DNA from 3 places in the Pseudomonas sp. ASL9 genome. Region 2 is predicted to be linked to each of the others. Evidence: predicted binding sites of a transcription regulator. Region 2 holds the regulator's gene; each other region holds the start of a gene.
What was found. Region 2 encodes sigma-54, which starts transcription at its own class of promoters, with help from an activator protein. Its sites were predicted from a motif close to ANTGGCATNNANNTTGCTNT; they were not measured.
Positions count from the first base shown of each region.

Region 1: glnA (glutamate--ammonia ligase) is a predicted target of sigma-54. The motif match lies at 3,149-3,168, and genes of this name have one in related genera.
Region 3: AC1ME2_RS23595 (circularly permuted type 2 ATP-grasp protein) is a predicted target of sigma-54. The motif match lies at 2,743-2,762, and genes of this name have one in related genera.

Region 1 covers NZ_CM155277.1:2,750,686-2,756,886, reverse strand. The annotation lists gene glnL (nitrogen regulation protein NR(II)) at 1-12, opposite strand, end outside; gene AC1ME2_RS12710 (DUF4124 domain-containing protein) at 305-946, opposite strand; gene AC1ME2_RS12705 (DUF4124 domain-containing protein) at 948-1,472, opposite strand; gene glnA (glutamate--ammonia ligase) at 1,644-3,050, opposite strand; gene thiI (tRNA uracil 4-sulfurtransferase ThiI) at 3,382-4,836, shown strand; gene typA (translational GTPase TypA) at 4,977-6,201, shown strand, end outside.
Region 2 covers NZ_CM155277.1:3,868,792-3,874,992, reverse strand. The annotation lists gene lptA (lipopolysaccharide transport periplasmic protein LptA) at 1-151, shown strand, start outside; gene lptB (LPS export ABC transporter ATP-binding protein) at 151-876, shown strand; gene AC1ME2_RS17935 (RNA polymerase factor sigma-54) at 1,063-2,553, shown strand; gene hpf (ribosome hibernation-promoting factor, HPF/YfiA family) at 2,634-2,942, shown strand; gene ptsN (PTS IIA-like nitrogen regulatory protein PtsN) at 2,955-3,416, shown strand; gene rapZ (RNase adapter RapZ) at 3,419-4,276, shown strand; gene AC1ME2_RS17915 (HPr family phosphocarrier protein) at 4,293-4,565, shown strand; gene pmbA (metalloprotease PmbA) at 4,867-6,201, opposite strand, start outside.
Region 3 covers NZ_CM155277.1:5,122,098-5,128,298, reverse strand. The annotation lists gene AC1ME2_RS23605 (transglutaminase family protein) at 1-330, opposite strand, end outside; gene AC1ME2_RS23600 (alpha-E domain-containing protein) at 327-1,286, opposite strand; gene AC1ME2_RS23595 (circularly permuted type 2 ATP-grasp protein) at 1,299-2,708, opposite strand; gene AC1ME2_RS23590 (ribonuclease E inhibitor RraB) at 3,038-3,376, opposite strand; gene AC1ME2_RS23585 (hypothetical protein) at 3,628-3,864, opposite strand; gene AC1ME2_RS23580 (LTA synthase family protein) at 4,005-6,092, opposite strand.

The DNA of each region.
Region 1 (6,201 bases), 1.1 Mb from region 2:
ACTGATAGTCATAAGTCGTCGTTGACCTTTTTGGCACATTGCAACCCTGACAGGCCCCGAATCGCAGCGCTGATAGGGCATCGCGAGCATTTTTTTACGCCGCAGATACGGTGCTGATAGTGCAAATCTGCAAAAACCAAACCAAGGCTCCGAAAAGAAGCGCTAAACCTGCAAAATGGGGCTTTTTTCGGACAGCGGGTCGCCGTGAAGCACAACCTGCGGGTATTTTTGAACCAAAATAGGTGAGTTCGTCGAGCAACGCTCAGGTTGTCGCACCAATATAGTGCCTTGTGCGGCCGGGCGTTCAGAAGAAAGGCAGGAAGCTGCTTTTTTTCTCTGCAGGCTTATCAGCAAGGGCGCATTCGGGGCGTACACCGTAATCCGTTTCCGTGCAGGGCTGGGCCAGACGTTTTTGCGCCAGGCTGATGCGCAGCATGTGGAAGGGCTGGTTGGGCGTTCGCTCCAGGATCCGCCCCGTCTCATCCAGAATCTCGACGGCCAGTTGGTGCGTGCCGCGATCAATGTTGATCAGTGGGAATACCGGGCTGCGACCGGCTTGACCATACGGTTGGTCGTCGACCAGTAGGCGATAAGTGTGACCGTTCTGCAGGACGGGGTCGTTGCTGACACTGACGATCAGTTCACCCGTCATGCTGCGCACCGTTGCATCTGGCTCGGGCACCAGGATCCGCAGCAGTTGATAACGGAACATGGCCTTGGGCTTTGCGGGGGCAGGATTTTTCTGCACCACGTGCTTGGGCGGTTGGGAGCTTATATTGCTGGGCGGGATATCGACGCGACGCGCGTTGCCAGGGTGCGGTTGGTCTGTGAATACCCGATTGCCCTGTGGGTCGACGTAGGTATAAACGTCGGCCGCTGCGGGCCACGTGATCAATAGCAGGCACAGCAGTAGCAGGCTGCGTACAGGGGTTGGCCAGGAGGGCATTTTAAGGTTTACCGAGATGGACGCGCTGCACGGTAATCGTGACTGTCGGGCTCTGCTGGATGATCTGCTGATCGTTTACTACGCGGACCGCCAGGCTGTGTTCCCCGCGGTCGAGGTTTACGGCCTGTAGCCGTGGCACGTTGCTGGGCTGCCCGTAAGGGTTGCCATCGACCACGAGTTGCAAGAGGTGTCCGGGTTGCAAGCGCGGTTGCAGCTGGACGCCAATCGTGAAGGTGCCGTTGTTGGCGCGCAGCGCCTCGCCGGTGGGTAGATCGGCCAACGCCAGCACGCTATAGGCGGCTGCTGCCACATCCTGTTTGGTGGCCGCGGGCCCGTTGTTTTGCAGTATCGCCGGTTTATGGGCGTCGACACTGTTCAGCGGTGGTAACTGTATGGTTTCACTGGGCGTGCCGTTGGGTGGCTGATTGCTGTACGCGGGATTGCCATTGGCGTCAGTGTATTTATAAATCTGCGCTGCGGCGGGCAAGGCGATCACCAGCAGCAGAAAAATAAGGCTTCGATGCATGGCGTATTCCAATGGCATAACGCGATAGAACGCAACGGCGTCTAGAGCCGCCAGCATAGCCGTCTTGTGGTCTGTGATGCAGGTGCTATGTGACAAAACTTTAATCTCGGGCATAAAAAAAGGCCTCCAGAAGGAGGCCTCTATTACGTCGATGCTGCTGACGTAACTGGATTAGCAGCTGTAGTACAGCTCGTATTCCAGTGGGTGTACGAAGGTGCGTACTTTGATTTCTTCTTCGCTTTTCAGGGTGATGTAAGCGTCGATGAAGTCATCGCTGAATACGCCGCCTTTGGTCAGGAACGCGCGACCTTTGTCCAGCTCTTCCAGGGCTTCTTTCAAGCTACCGCAAACTTGTGGGATCTCTTTCGCCTCTTCAGGCGGCAGGTCGTACAGGTTTTTGTCAGCAGCGTCGCCTGGGTGGATCTTGTTCTGGATGCCGTCCAGGCCAGCCATCAACAGTGCAGCGAAGCCCAGGTACGGGTTAGCTGCTGGATCCGGGAAGCGAGCTTCGATACGGCGAGCTTTAGGGCTGGACACGTAAGGAATACGGATCGAAGCGGAACGGTTGCGAGCCGAGTAGGCCAGCATTACTGGTGCTTCGAAACCTGGGACCAGACGTTTGTACGAGTTTGTCGACGGGTTGGTGAAGCCGTTCAGTGCTTTACCGTGCTTGATGATGCCGCCGATGAAGTACAGGGCAGTATCGGACAGGCCGGCATAGCCTTCGCCTGCGAAGGTGTTCTTGCCATCTTTGGAGATGGACATGTGTACGTGCATACCTGAACCGTTGTCGCCATACAGAGGCTTAGGCATGAAGGTAGCGGTACGGCCGTAGGCATCGGCTACGTTGTGTACGCAGTATTTCAGGGTCTGAACTTCATCAGCCTTGGCAACCAAGGTGTTGAATTTCACGCCGATTTCGTTCTGGCCAGCAGTCGCCACTTCATGGTGGTGAACTTCGATCACCAGGCCCATTTCTTCCATGGCATTACACATGGAGGTACGGATTTCGTGGTCGTGGTCGAACGGTGGAACAGGGAAGTAGCCGCCTTTGATACCTGGACGGTGGCCACGGTTGCCGCCTTCCACGTCCTGGTCAGACATCCAGGAGCCTTGTTCGGAGAAGATCTTGAACATGGAACCGGAGATGTCGGACTTGAACTTCACTTCGTCGAAGATGAAGAATTCTGGTTCTGGACCAACGAAAACGGTGTCGCCGATGCCCGTGGACTTCAGGTATTCCTCGGCGCGGCGGGCAATGGCGCGTGGGTCGCGGTCATAGCCTTGCATGGTCGAAGGTTCGATGATGTCGCAAACCAGGATGATGGTTGGCTCTTCGGTGAACGGGTCGAGCACGGCAGTGCTATCGTCAGGCATCAGGATCATGTCGGACGCTTCGATGCCTTTCCAGCCAGCAATAGAGGAGCCGTCGAACATTTTGCCGATTTCAAAGAAATCTTCATCCAGCGCGTCGCGAGCCGGCATGGTCACGTGGTGCTGAGTGCCTTTGGTGTCAGTGAAGCGCAGATCAATCCATTTAACGTCATGATCTTTGATGAGTTGAACCGACTTCGACATGGTGTCCTCCGGGTGGCTTCGGGCCACGTAGTGGTTTGGCCCTTAGAATTTTGGTGATGCCGGCGCGAATACTCTGCCAAGGCAACCTGCCTCACAAGGGAGCAAATTGCATGCCAGTGCCCCGAGTTGGGTTTTGCGCGCCAAACGCAAGCGTCGCGGGCATTAAAGCTGATAATTCGAAAATTTGATGCACCGATATGATGCTTATTGTCGGGATGGCGGTCTTTTTTGGTGCGTGCAATAAGAGCTATACGATAACTGGTTAAACCTTGAACAATTTCCGCTATAATCCTGCCCCCTATTTTTCGGCTGGCACCTCGCGCGTTTTTACATGAAACTAATCGTAAAAGTCTTCCCCGAAATCACTATCAAAAGCCGGCCGGTGCGTAAGCGTTTCATCCGCCAGTTGGCCAAAAACATCCGTACCGTGCTCCGTGATCTGGACCCGGCATTGGTGGTGGGCGGCGTGTGGGACAATCTTGAGGTCGAGACCCAGGTTAGCGAGCCGAAAGCCTTGCAGGAGATGATTGCGCGCCTGAGCTGCATGCCGGGCATTGCACATTTTTTGCAGGTAAATGAATACCCGCTGGGCGATATGGACGACATCCTCGCCAAGTGTAAAGAACACGTCGGCGCATCGCTGGCCGGCAAAATGTTTTCGGTGCGTTGCAAGCGTGCCGGCAAGCACAGTTTCAGTTCCATGGATGTCGAAAGATACGTCGGTAGCCAGCTTCGCCAACAGTGCGGCGCTGCCGGAATTTCCCTGAAAGCACCCGAAATCGAAGTGCGCATGGAAATTCGCGACCAACGGTTGTTTGTGATCCACGGTCAGCACAACAGCATCGGCGGTTATCCGCTGGGCGCGCTTGAGCAGACGCTGGTGCTGATGTCCGGTGGTTTCGATTCCACTGTCGCGGCCTACCAGATCATGCGCCGTGGGCTGATGAGCCATTTCTGCTTCTTTAATCTCGGTGGCCGCGCCCACGAATTAGGGGTGATGGAAGTCGCTCATTTCGTGTGGAAGAAGTACGGTAGCTCGCAACGGGTGCTATTTGTCAGTGTCCCGTTTGAAGAAGTACTGGGAGAAATTCTCGGTAAAGTCGATAACAGTCATATGGGCGTGGTGTTGAAGCGTATGATGTTGCGCGCAGCGACCCGTATCGCTGATCGGCTCGAGATCGATGTGCTGGTAACCGGCGAGGCGATCTCTCAGGTCTCCAGCCAGACACTGCCCAATCTGTCGCTGATTGATTCGGTCACGGAAAAGCTGGTATTGCGTCCACTGATCGCCAGCCACAAGCAGGACATCATCGATCAGGCTTACCATATAGGCACTGCCGACTTCGCCAAGCATATGCCCGAGTATTGTGGGGTGATTTCGGTCAACCCCAAGACCCACGCCAAGCGCAACCGCGTGGAGTATGAAGAACAACAGTTTGATATGGCGGTACTCGAGCGTGCGCTTGAGCGAGCCAAACTGGTACCGATCGATCGCGTTATCGACGAGTTGGGCCAGGACATTGAAATCGAGGAAGTCAGTGAAGCACTGGCTGGTCAGGTCATCGTCGACATCCGTCATCCGGATGTTCAGCATGACGAACCGCTGGAGTTGCCTGGCATTGAAATACAGACGCTGCCGTTCTATGCATTGAACAGCCGCTTCAAGGAACTGGATGAGACTCGCCAGTACCTGTTGTATTGCGACAAAGGCGTGATGAGTCGCCTGCATGCCCACCATTTGCTCAGTGAGGGGCATGCCAATGTGCGCGTTTATCGACCGAGCTAAGTGCCCGGGGCTGTTTGCCTGTGGCTTGCGTCACCGGCCCCCCGACGCCAGTCGTCAAGCCGTCATGGCTTTCGCCGACTCTATGTAAATAGCTGCCTACAATTAGTCAGCTGACCGAATCCTCTGATCGAGATACACAAGTGATCGAAAATCTACGTAACATCGCCATCATTGCTCACGTTGACCATGGTAAAACCACCCTGGTAGACAAACTCTTGCGTCAATCCGGTACCCTGGAGCGCAACGAGCTCAACGACGAACGCGTGATGGACTCCAACGACCAGGAGAAAGAACGCGGTATTACCATTCTTGCCAAGAACACCGCTATCAACTGGAACGGCTACCACATCAACATCGTGGACACCCCGGGCCACGCCGACTTCGGCGGCGAAGTTGAACGCGTAATGTCGATGGTTGACTCCGTTCTGCTGCTGGTTGACGCTCAAGACGGCCCTATGCCGCAAACCCGTTTCGTGACCAAAAAGGCTTTCGAAGCTGGCCTGTGTCCGATCGTCGTGATCAACAAGGTTGACCGTCCAGGCGCACGTCCGGACTGGGTTCTGGAGCAGATCTTCGACCTGTTCGACAACTTGGGCGCGACTGAAAAACAACTGGACTTCCAGGTTGTTTACGCCTCTGCATTGAACGGTATCGCCGGTCTTGAACACACCGACATGGCTGAAGACATGACGCCGTTGTACCAGGCCATTGTTGACCACGTTCCAGCACCAAAGGTTGACCGTGACGGTCCGTTCCAGATGCAAATCTCGGCACTGGACTACAACAGCTTCCTGGGCGTCATCGGTGTTGGCCGTATCGCTCGCGGTCGCGTCAAGCCGAACACCCAGGTTGTAGCGATCGACGTTGACGGCAAGCGCCGTAACGGCCGTATCCTCAAGCTGATGGGTCACCACGGCCTGCACCGTATCGACGTTGAAGAAGCAGCTGCCGGCGACATCGTCTGCATCAGCGGCTTCGATCAGCTGTTCATCTCCGACACTCTGTGCGACCCACAGAACGTCGAAGCGATGAAGCCGCTGACCGTTGACGAACCAACCGTTTCCATGACTTTCCAGGTAAACGACTCGCCTTTCTGCGGTAAAGAAGGCAAGTTCGTCACCAGCCGTAACATCAAGGAACGTCTGGACAAAGAATTGCTGTTCAACGTTGCACTGCGCGTTGAAGAAGGCGACACGGCTGACAAGTTCAAAGTATCTGGCCGTGGTGAGCTGCACCTCTCGGTACTGATCGAAACCATGCGTCGCGAAGGCTTCGAAATGGGTGTTGGTCGTCCAGAAGTGATCATCCGTCTGGTTGACGGCGTGAAGCACGAACCGTACGAAAACGTCACCATCGACCTGCCGG
Region 2 (6,201 bases):
CACGTCCGAAGGCGAGAAAATCGTCTATGACACGGTGAAACAAGTCGTCAATGCCGGTCGAGCCAACGGCACCAAGGTGACTGCGCCACGCCCAAGGATCGACATGGTCATCCAGCCGAAAAACAAACCCGAACCCCAGAAGGCCCCTTAATGGCTACGCTGAAAGCCCAGCATCTGGCTAAAAGCTATAAGGGCCGTCAGGTCGTGCGCGATGTCAGCCTGTCCATCGAGAGCGGACAGATCGTGGGCCTGCTTGGCCCTAACGGTGCCGGCAAGACCACCTGTTTCTACATGATTGTGGGCCTGGTCCAGGCCGATCAAGGCCGTGTATTGATCGACGACCTGGACGTCAGCCACCAGCCGATGCACGGTCGCGCACGCGCCGGAATTGGCTATCTGCCGCAGGAAGCTTCGATTTTCCGCAAACTGTCGGTTGCCGACAACATCATGGCGATCCTCGAGACCCGCAAGGAGCTCGACCGCACGGCACGCCGCAAGGAGCTGGAAAGCCTGCTGCAAGAGTTCCACATCAGCCACATCCGAGACAACCTGGGCATGAGCCTGTCCGGTGGTGAACGCCGCCGCGTGGAAATCGCTCGCGCGTTGGCGACCTCGCCCAAATTCATCCTGCTTGATGAGCCGTTCGCCGGTGTCGACCCGATTTCGGTTGGCGATATCAAGCAGATCATCTATCACCTGAAAGCCAAGGGCATCGGCGTACTGATCACCGATCACAACGTTCGTGACACCCTGGATATTTGTGAAACCGCTTATATCGTCAACGATGGGCAACTGATCGCTGAAGGTGATTCAGCAACCATTCTGGCCAACCAACTGGTTAAAGAGGTTTACCTCGGCCATGAATTCCGCCTGTAAGTTCTGCGCTGTTTCGCTCTCCATAGGCGGCGGACACTAGGGTTTAGCGCTGACAAAAACATTAATTGTCAGCACACCCTAGGCAAACACTTAGGTTTCAGGCATATAATTTGCTTAAGTTGGCGCTTCGGCGCCCTGTAGTGGATGGCGCATGTGCGCCGGCGAATAAGGTGTTAAGCCCCTGCCATGAAACCATCGCTAGTCCTGAGAATGGGCCAGCAGCTGACGATGACACCGCAGCTGCAACAGGCCATCCGCCTCCTCCAACTGTCGACCCTGGACCTGCAACAGGAAATCCAGGAAGCGTTGGAGTCCAACCCTATGCTGGAACGCCAGGAGGAAGGTGACGACTTCGACAACGCTGATCCGTTGGCCGACAACATAGAGAAACCTAATCCTGACGTTCAGGAACCCACCTACCAGGAAGCTGCCCCGACGGTGGACAACCTGGAAGAGGGCGACTGGAACGACCGTATTCCCAACGAACTGCCAGTCGACACCGCCTGGGATGACGTGTACCAGACCAGCGCCAGCAGTCTGCCCAGCAACGATGATGACGAGTGGGACTTCACCACCCGCACATCGGCCGGCGAAAGCCTGCAAAGCCATCTGCTGTGGCAATTGAATCTGGCACCCATGTCCGATACCGATCGGTTGATCGCCGTCACGCTGATCGACTGCATCAACAATCAGGGTTATCTGGACGAGTCGCTTGAGGAAATCCTCGATGCCTTCGATCCGGAAATGGATGTCGAGCTGGATGAAATCGAAGCGGTTCTGCACCGGATCCAGCAATTCGAACCCGCAGGCATCGGCGCCCGCAACCTGAGCGAATGCCTGTCGCTGCAATTGCGTCAGCTGCCTGCGAAAACTCGCTGGCTGGCCGAAGCACAGCGCCTGGTCTGTGACTTCATCGACCTGCTCGGCAGCCGTGACTACGGCCAACTGATGCGGCGCATGAAACTCAAGGAAGATGAGCTGCGCCAGGTCATTGAACTGGTGCAGAGCCTGAACCCGCGTCCAGGCTCGCAGATCGAATCCAGCGAGGCAGAATACGTTGTGCCCGACGTGATCGTGCGTAAAGACAATGAACGCTGGCTGGTAGAGCTCAATCAAGAGTCCGTGCCCCGTCTACGGGTCAACCCTCAGTACGCAGGGTTCGTCCGCAGGGCCGATACCAGCGCTGACAACACGTTCATGCGCAATCAGTTGCAGGAGGCACGCTGGTTCATCAAAAGCCTGCAGAGCCGCAATGAAACGCTTATGAAAGTGGCCACGCAGATCGTCGAGCACCAACGCGGCTTCCTCGAGTACGGCGACGAGGCAATGAAACCACTGGTTCTGCATGACATCGCCGAAGCGGTCGGCATGCACGAGTCGACGATTTCACGGGTGACCACGCAAAAATTCATGCATACCCCGCGCGGTATCTACGAACTGAAATATTTCTTTTCCAGTCACGTAAGCACCTCTGAGGGCGGCGAGTGTTCCTCCACAGCCATTCGCGCGATCATCAAAAAACTGGTTGCTGCGGAAAATCAGAAAAAGCCGTTGAGTGACAGCAAGATCGCTGGTTTACTGGAGGCACAAGGCATTCAGGTAGCCCGTCGTACCGTCGCTAAATACCGCGAATCACTTGGGATAGCACCTTCAAGCGAACGTAAGCGATTGATGTGATAACGGGCGCATGCCATAGCGTTCCAGTGGCAGGTATTCAAGCCTGCCTCTTTATGCACTGGCAACGAAGGAGAAGTTGTATGCAAGTCAACATCAGTGGACATCAGCTGGAAGTGACCAAGCCCCTGCGCGAATACATCGAGCTCAAACTCAAGAAACTCGAAGGGCACTTTGACAAAATTACCAATGTGCAGGTAACGATGGCGGTCGAGAAACTGAAACAGAAGATCGAAGCCACGCTGCACATCCACGGTGGAGAGGTGGTCGCCAACGCAGAACATGACGACATGTATGCGGCAATCGATCTACTCACTGACAAGCTAGACCGACAATTGCTCAAATATAAGGAAAAGCAGCAGAACATCTTAAAAGGTGCGACAGCTCGCTAACACTCCCAACCCATGATTCGACTCGAAAATATCCTGACTGCCGGCCGTTCACTCGTGAACGTGCCGAGCAGCAGTAAAAAAAATGTCTTTGAACACATCGCCAAATTGATCGCCAGTGAAACTGAGCTGAATCAGGATTTGGTGCTCACGAGCCTGCTCGCCCGTGAAAAACTCGGCTCGACCGGTTTTGGTAATGGTATCGCCATTCCGCACTGTAGGCTGACGGGTTGTCCGACGCCCATCAGTGCCCTTTTACACCTCGATACCTGCGTCGATTTTGAAGCCATCGACGGTATACCTGTGGACCTGCTTTTTGTGCTGCTGGTCCCAGAGGCTGCCACCGACGAACACCTGGAGCTGCTGCGCCAGATCGCCAGCATGCTTGACCGCGCGGATGTGCGCGACCGTCTACGCAGTGCCAAAAGCGGCGAAGCGCTTTATCAGGTGGTGCTGGACGTGCAGAACGGCCATTAATGATGCGCATGATAATCGTCAGCGGCCGATCCGGCTCCGGCAAGAGCACCGCTCTTGATGTGCTGGAAGACAACGGCTTCTATTGCATCGATAACCTGCCTGCGGGCCTGCTCCCGGAGCTGGCTGAACGCGCGCTGATTCATACAGAACTGGCTCAGCCGCTGGTCGCCGTATCCATCGACGCGCGCAATCTGCCGAGCCATCTGTCACGCTTCCCGGAGTTGCTCGAAGAGGTCCGCAGCCGCCATATCCAGTGCGATGTGCTGTACCTGGACGCCGATGAGGAAACCCTGCTCAAACGCTTCTCGGAAACCCGTCGCCGCCATCCTCTGAGCAGCGCCGACCGCTCGCTTGCCGAAGCGATACGCGATGAAAGCACCCTGCTCGGCCCGATCATTGATCTGGCCGACTTGAAAATCAACACCACGCACCTGAACCTCTACCAGCTCCGCGACATGCTCAAACTGCGCCTGTTGAACAAGCCAGAGCCCGGCACTGCGTTTCTGGTTGAATCGTTTGGCTTCAAGCGCGGCATGCCGGTGGACGCTGACCTGGTATTCGATGTGCGCTGCTTGCCCAACCCTTATTGGAAGCCGGAACTGCGTGAGCTCTCAGGGCTAGACCAGCCCGTGGCCGATTATTTGGCGGCGCAGCCGGATGTTGAAGAGATGTTCCAGGACATCTACGCCTACTTGAACAAATGGTTGCCACGCTTTGCTGCCAGCAACCGCGCCTACGTCACTATTGCCATTGGCTGCACTGGCGGGCACCACCGTTCTGTCTATCTGACCGAGCGCCTGGGCCACGTCCTGCAACAATCACTCAAGAACGTTCAGGTCCGCCACCGCGACCTCAGCTGAAAGGATCTTCATCGCGATGCCCGCTCGTCAAATCACTATCATCAACAAGCTGGGCTTGCACGCGCGTGCGGCCGCCAAATTCGTCGGTGTCGCAGGAAAATTCCCCTGCCAGATCAGAGTCGGTCGTGCCCCCGACAGTATGGTCGACGGCAAAAGCATCATGGCCGTAATGATGTTGGCTGCAGGAAAAGGCACCGACATTCACCTGCACACCGAAGGTGAAGACGACCAGGCGGCGCTCGACGGTTTGATCGAGCTGATCAACAACCGGTTTGATGAGGGCGAGTGACCGGATTGAGCGCCTGGCTCAACGTCGGTCGTTCATCCGTTTTTCCTCCGCCCAACAAATCGTCTTCGACTGATTTCGCTCCCACTGGGAAATATGTCGATCACAAATCCCTTGTAGGAGCTGCCGAAGGCTGCGATCACCCCCGGGGACGCGTCAGACGAACGGTCGCGGCATCGGAATTCATGAAGGCCGTTCCGGCCTTATCGCAGCCTCCGGCAGCTCCTACAGGTGTTTTGTGTGTTGCTGGGATGCTTGCTTGTAGGCGCGCGGGCCTACAAGCGTTTCGGCGCGTCCAGATGGATCAGCTACCCGCGACCGTCATACGTTCGATCAAAACCGAACCCGTGCGGATATTGCTGCGCAGTTCGAGGTCGCTGCCGATGGCGACGATCTGTTTGAACATGTCGCGCAGGTTGCCTGCGATGGTGACTTCTTGAACCGGAAACTGGATTTCGCCGTTCTCGACCCAAAAGCCCGCCGCGCCGCGAGAGTAGTCGCCGGTCACCATATTCAAACCGCTGCCCATCAACTCAGTGACCAGCAAACCGCGACCCATACGGCGCAATAACGCAGCCTGATCTTCCACGCCATGGGTAACGAAGAGGTTATGCACGCCGCCAGAGTTGGCTGTGCTTGGCAGCCCCAGCTTGCGACCCGAGTAAGTGCCAAGGACATACGACACCAAATCACCGTTCTCCACGAACGGCTTGGCGTAGGTTGCCAAACCATCACCGTCGAACGCCGAACTGCCCATGGCACCCATCAGATGTGGCCGCTCGTCTAGGGTCAGCCATTCAGGGAACAGACGCTGGCCCATCGCCCCTTCCAGAAACGACGATTTGCGATACAGGTTGCCGCCGGAAATGGCAGACAGAAAATGGCCGAACAAACCACCCGCCAATTCTGCAGCGAACAACACTGGCACTTCACACGTCGGTACCGGGCGTGCGCCCAAGCGGCCGGCCGCTCGTTGTGCCGCGCGACGACCAATGCTTTGCGGATCCGCCAGCAACTCGCCCTGGCGACTCACGTCGTACCAGTAGTCGCGCTGCATCTGCCCTTCGCCCTCGGCAATCATCACGCAGCTCAAGCTGTGGCGTGTCGAGGCATAGCCGCCGATAAAACCGTGGCTGTTGCCATAAACGCGGCAACCCTGGTGGGTGCTGAGCGTGGTGCCATCGGCATTCTTGATCCGGCTGTCCGCATCGAACGCCGCCGCTTCACAGGTCAAGGCGCGCTCGATGGCTTGTTCCGGGGTGATATCCCACGCGTGGAACAGGTCAAAGTCCGGCCGCTCTTTAGCCATCAGCGCGGCATCGGCGAGGCCGGAGCATTCGTCTTCGGAGGTGTGTTTGGCAATCGCCAACGCGGCGGCGACGGTTTCGCGAATAGCGTCAGCGCCGCTGGCGGAGGTGCTGGCCGAGCCTTTGCGCTGACCGACATACAAGGTGATACCAAAGCCCTGATCGCGGTTGAACTCGACGGTTTCCACTTCACGCTGGCGAACCGAGGTCGACAGGCCCTGCTCCAGAGACACCGCCACTTCACAGGCGCTGGCGCCCTGACGCTTGGCTTCGGCGATAATTTGCTCCACCTGCTCTTGCAGTGCTGGCAAGGCTTGCGGGCCGACGCTTTG
Region 3 (6,201 bases), 1.3 Mb from region 2:
GCGTATGGCCTCATCCGCTTCGGTCAGACGGGTGAAACGCAGAAACGGTAGCGCTGACTGGCTTTCATGCTCAGCCTCACGTTTCTCGTCGATTTCAACCTGGCCACGGGCACCGATGATGATCGCTTCGTGAGGCTCATCTAGCGTCAATACGTGCAGGATATTGCCGAACGGATCGATCTGCGCACGCACCGGGCGTGGCAGGGTTAGCTGCCAACTGAGCACCTGCTGGCGTTCGCTGTCATGAGGCGTCAGACGCAAATACTGGATGCTCGCGCGGACCTGATCTTCGTAGTGATAAGTGGTCTCGTGGCTAATTGAGAGTCTCATACAGCCTCCAGGTATGAAGTGTGGATAGCGTTACCCAATTGGGCTACTAACGGAATGAATTCATTCAGCCATTCATGCAGGCCTTCACCCAGAATTTCATCAATGCTGGTATAGCGCAGACGTGCGTCGAGTTCAGCGGCCAAGCGCTGTGCCGGACGGCCATTAGTGCCGGGCAGGCTGGCGAGAATCTGACCGGTTTCTTCCAGACAAGCACGTAACGAGCGTGGGATGTCGGCGCGTAACAACAGCAATTCAGCGACCTGACGCGCGCCTGGCGCATCCCGATACAGCTCGGTGTAAGCCTCGAACGACGACAAGGCGCGCAGTAAGGCGCTCCACTGGTAGTAGCCGTACGCCGAACTGTCGGAGACCGCTTCGGTATTTTTCCCGAGCACTTCGAGCATCTCGTAACGGGCATCGAGCATGCGCAAGGTGTTGTCGGCGCGCTCGATGAACGTCCCCAAACGGATAAAGCGGAAAGCATCGTGACGCATGATGGTGCCGTAGGTAGCGCCCCGAAACAGGTGCGAACGCTCCTTGACCCACTCACAAAAACGACTGATGCCGTAGCGACTCAAGCCCTGCTCGGCGATACCGCGTATCTCAAGCCACGTGGCGTTGATGTTTTCCCACATGTCCGCCGTGATCCTTCCGCGCACCGCATGGGCGCTGGCGCGAGCGGAGCCCAGGCAGCTATAGATGCTCGTCGGATTGGTCGCATCCAGCGCAAAGAAATGCAGCAAGCGTTCGGCATGCAACTGGCCGTGCCGCTCCAGGTAATCGTCCAGCGTGCCGGTGATCAACAACGGCATGGCCATTTCATCCAGGCCGTCGCTGTGCCCGTCCTGGGGCATCAGTGACAGCGAATAACTGACGTCGAGCATCCGCGCGAGGTTTTCCGCTCGCTCCAGATAACGCGACATCCAATATAAATCCGAGGCAGTTCTACTTAACATTGGCAGGCATCCTTAATCCTCAACCACCCAAGTGTCCTTGGTTCCACCACCCTGGGACGAGTTCACCACCAGGGAGCCTTCGCGCAGGGCTACTCGGGTAAGCCCGCCGGGCACTACCCGGGTTTCACGGCCAGACAGTACAAACGGACGCAAGTCGATATGCCGCGGGGCGATGCCGTTCTCGACAAAGGTCGGACAGGTCGACAGGCATAAAGTGGGTTGTGCGATATACGCGTGGGGCTTGGCTTTGAGCCGAGCGCGGAACGATTCGATTTCCGCTGCCGAAGCGGCCGGGCCGACCAACATGCCGTACCCCCCGGACCCCTGTGTTTCCTTGACCACCAGTTCCGGCAGATGCGCCAACACGTGGGACAGCTCTTCCGGTTTCCGGCACTGCCAGGTCGGCACGTTTTGCAGAATTGGCTCTTCATCCAGATAGAAACGGATCATGTCCGTCACATAGGGATAGATCGACTTGTCATCCGCTACGCCGGTCCCAATGGCATTGGCCAGCACTACATTGCCAGAACGATAGGCCGAGAGTAGGCCAGGCACGCCAAGCATCGAGTCGGGGTTAAACGCCAGTGGATCGAGAAACGCATCATCCAGGCGACGGTAGATCACATCAACGGCTTTAGGCCCGTCAGTGGTGCGCATGAAGACCCTATCGTCACGCACGAACAGATCAGCCCCTTCCACCAGCTCGACACCCATCTCCCGCGCCAGAAAGGCGTGTTCGAAAAAGGCACTGTTGAAGCGGCCAGGGGTTAGGACCACCACGCTCGGGTTATCGATGGGGCTTGAGCTTTTCAAGGTATCGAGAAGCATGTTGGGGTAATGATCGATAGGCGCGATGCGCTGAGCGGCAAACAGCTCCGGGAACAGGCGCATCATCATCTTGCGATCTTCGAGCATGTAGCTGACGCCGCTGGGCGTGCGCAGGTTGTCTTCAAGCACGTAATACGTGCCGTCGCCATCACGCACCAGGTCGACACCGGAAATATGCGAATAAATATCACGGTGCAGATTCAGGCCCTGCATAGCCAGCTGATATTGCTCGTTGGCCAGCACCTGTTCAGCAGGGACGATCCCGGCCTTGATAATCCGTTGATCGTGATACAGGTCGGCGAGAAACATGTTCAACGCCTTGACCCGCTGAATACAGCCACGCTCGACAATCCGCCATTCACTGGCTGGAATACTGCGCGGGATCGTATCGAACGGAATCAGCCGCTCGGTGCCTTGGTCGTCCCCATACAGCGTGAACGTGATCCCGGCACGATGAAACAAAAGATCGGCTTCACGCCTGCGCTGAGCCAAAAGCTCCGGCGGCGTCTCACCCAGCCAGCGGGCAAATTCCCGATAATGCGGACGGACCAGCCCGCCAGCATCGTACATCTCATCATAAAAGGTGCGAATCATGCCGTACTCCTTGTCACCACGGACATCAAAGGCCTTCGCAAGGCCCGTGCCATCGGCATAAACGCTTAAATATCAAATAGTTGGATAAATCCGCTACCGCTGCCGCACCATTCCTGTGCAGTAACCGCCCCAACTAGTTCTCCTACGCTTCATTGCGAAGCGTCCTTCAACATCAGTATCTATTACCAGCATACCCAGAGTTGATTTCACAGGTGAATTTAGTTCCACAACACACCCGATAGTCCATGTAGCGGCTAGAATCCACAAACTAAAACCGGCTGACAAAAGGTCAGCCGGTAAGGGGATTACAACGGGAACACCCTCAGGCGTTAATTAAAACGTTTGATTTCCTGAGTCACGCCCCACCCCTCGACCTCGCCGTCCAGCGGTGTGATCACCGTTTGAAAATCTTGCTCGAAATCATCGATACCGCCATAGGTGGCGTACATCACTTTACTCAACTGCAGATGCCATGCCCCGTCATCACGGACGCTGACCTGCGCGTTCAAGGATTCTCCGCGAAACTGCCCTGCAGCCTGCCGCGCCCGCTCCTCATCCGGGAAAACGGCATAAAACTCGATGGGATGGATACGTGCGAAATCAAAACCGCCCTCTTTCATGCGGCGCAGTACGTTACTGCTGATGTCCTCTTGATAGGCTGTGCTCATGAAACGTCCTCCTATGCAACGATAGATAGAGTTTCAACACTCCCAACGCAACGCACCAATGGGTGGTCGCTCGGCGACGGATACTCCGCCGCCAGAGAGTCAAGCATGTAGCTGACAAGGCCAGATCTATCAGGTAGACCGGGCATCGACATAGAAGAGACCAGAGCAACCCTGCACTGGCCTCATTTGCAGAGTAACCCTATCGACCGCCTGTGCCAAATGGCAGAACAGGCAATAGCCAAAAGTTTGATTCAAGGGGCTTCGGTGACAGAGATAATCTGCACGCTGTGCAGTGCCTTCAGGGATTTTACCGTGGGCTCGGGAGCCCGACCGTCAAGATCGTTCAGATCCAGTTTATCGACCACCGGATACAAAACCTCGCGCAGATAGTCTGCCGCAGACTCCAAATCAGGACGTTGTTCGCGTGCAAACTCAAGGCTTTGTCGGACGCCGTCTTTATCAAGATAAGTAATGGTCCACTGTTTCATCTATGTCTCCTCAGCGAAGCCGAAGAAAGCGGCTCACATAATCTGGACCCTGAAAATCCAGCATTCGTTCCACTGCTTTTCGCTACCGAACGAACAAAAAAAAGAGGCTGATAAGAGCCTCTTTTTGGCACGTTTCCAGATTAATGCATCTTGCTGTCGGCCACGCCTGCGGCATTGTCCATCAGGCTTTTGGTTGCGGTTTGCAGGAAACTTTCCAGTTTCTGCCTCAGTTGTGGCAAATCGGGCTGATTGGGCATCAGCTCTGCATGGGGCTTGGCGCCCAGCTTATATTGGTACACGCGAGGCTCCATCTCATTGGGCTCGACCAGGATGCGATCACCGGTCACCAACGCGACGGTCAGCTCTCCCCCCGATGGCTTGATCACGCCAAAACCCTTGTCGCCTTCAGGCAGGTTCAGCAAGTCACGGCCCCAGCATTGGTTACGCGACTCGCCGCCCAGACGCCCCATGATGGTCGGTACGATATCGATCTGGGTGCCGACGATATTGCTGCGCTGACCGAATTTTTCCTGGACGCCAGGGCCGATCATCAGCATGGGTACGTTAAAGCGCCCAAGGTCCATTTCTGTAATTTGCTGATCATTGCCGAAACCATGATCCCCGACGACGATGAACAGGGTTTCCTTGAAATAGGGCTCTTTGCGCGCCTTCTCGAAGAACTGCCCCAACGCCCAGTCGGCATAACGCATGGCGGTCAAATGCTCATCCAGCGTGCCATGCCCGGTGACCGGCTCGACCGGCAGGTCTGCCGGCAGCGCGTACGGCGTGTGGTTGGACAGGCTTTGCAACAATGCATAGAAAGGCTTGCCACCTTCGCGCGCTTTCAGCTCCTGAGCGCCTCTGTCGAACATATCCTGGTCGGACACACCCCACGTTGGATCGGAGAACACGGGATTGACGAAGTCATTACGGCCAATGAAGTTGGTCATGCCCTGGTTGCTGAAGAAGCCTGACTGGTTGTCCCACGCAAAATCGCCGTTGTAGACGTAGACATCATCGTATTTGCGGGAGCTTAGCAACTGCGGCAGGCCGGACAATTTGTGGCTGCCCTCCGGGGTTTGCATCAGGTATTCAAAACCTGGCAGGTTTGGGAAACAGGCCATGGTGGCGAACATGCCCTGGTGGGTATGCGTGCCGTTGGAGAAGAAGCGATCGAACAACAGGCCTTCCTTGGACAGCTTGTCGAAGTACGGCGTAATGTTGGCATCGCTGCCCAAAGCGCCCACCGAATGGCCAGCAAAGCTCTCCATCAAGATCACCACCACGTTGCGGATAGGCAGCGTTTTCTCCACAGGCGGGAAGGAATCGCGGCGCACGGCAGCGGTGTCGGCATCAACCAGCTTGTCACTGGCGGTCAGCAACATGTTGCGCACGGTTTGTTGCGCCAACGGTTCCGGCAGCGTGGGCTTCCAGATATTGGCGCGCTGGTCGGACGTGAGGGCTTCGGCAGCAGAGATCAACGATAAGGTGCCATTGAGGCCCAACTGGTTGGTGAAGTTCGAGTCAGTGGTGTAAGCATCGCCCCAACGCAATGGTGGGCCCTGACGCAGAGTGCCACGAACGGCGACGACAGCAATCATCAGGCAGACCACGAACATGCCGATGCGCAGGTACCACGGCGCGACCGAACGGTTGCTGCTCGAGCTGACACTAAGCCTGCGTCGCGTGCGGGTCAGACGGTCAGCACCCTTGAAGAGCAAACTCAGGGTCCAGGTAACTGCCGCCCAGGCCAGCAAATAGCGCCCCACCGGGAAGCCGTGCCAGAGCATGCTCAGCACGGTTTTCGGGTCTTCCTTGACGTACTGGAACACCAACCCGTTCAAACGCTGGTGGAACTCGCGGTAAAAGTCCAGCTCCATCAGGCCGAGGAACAGCGTGATACTGGCGACAATCGTCAACCAAAACCGGAATAGCCCACGCGCAGCCATTACTCGGGCACTGAACAGCGCCAGCAACAGAGGAGTGAGCAGGTAGACCGTCAGGCGCAAGTCGAAACGCAGGCCATTGACCATCGCCTCGAAAAAGGCCGACGCCGGAATGCTACCCATCATTTCACGGTTATAGACCAGCAGCGCGACTCGCAGCAGGGTGTACATCACCATCAAGACCAAGCCGCTCAGCAGCGTGTAAGCCAGATGCGATTTGACGGTGGGTTGCAGCAAGCGCGACGAGGCGTGCTGATGACTCAGGGCGTCCGGTGTGGCCATGGCGTTCTAGGGTCCGTTGGATTCAAGTTGAATGAAGTTCAAATGCATGTGCGACCTACACTGTTCTAGACGGCGAGGTCGGCGCGGCGCGCAATTTATTCATGATCGT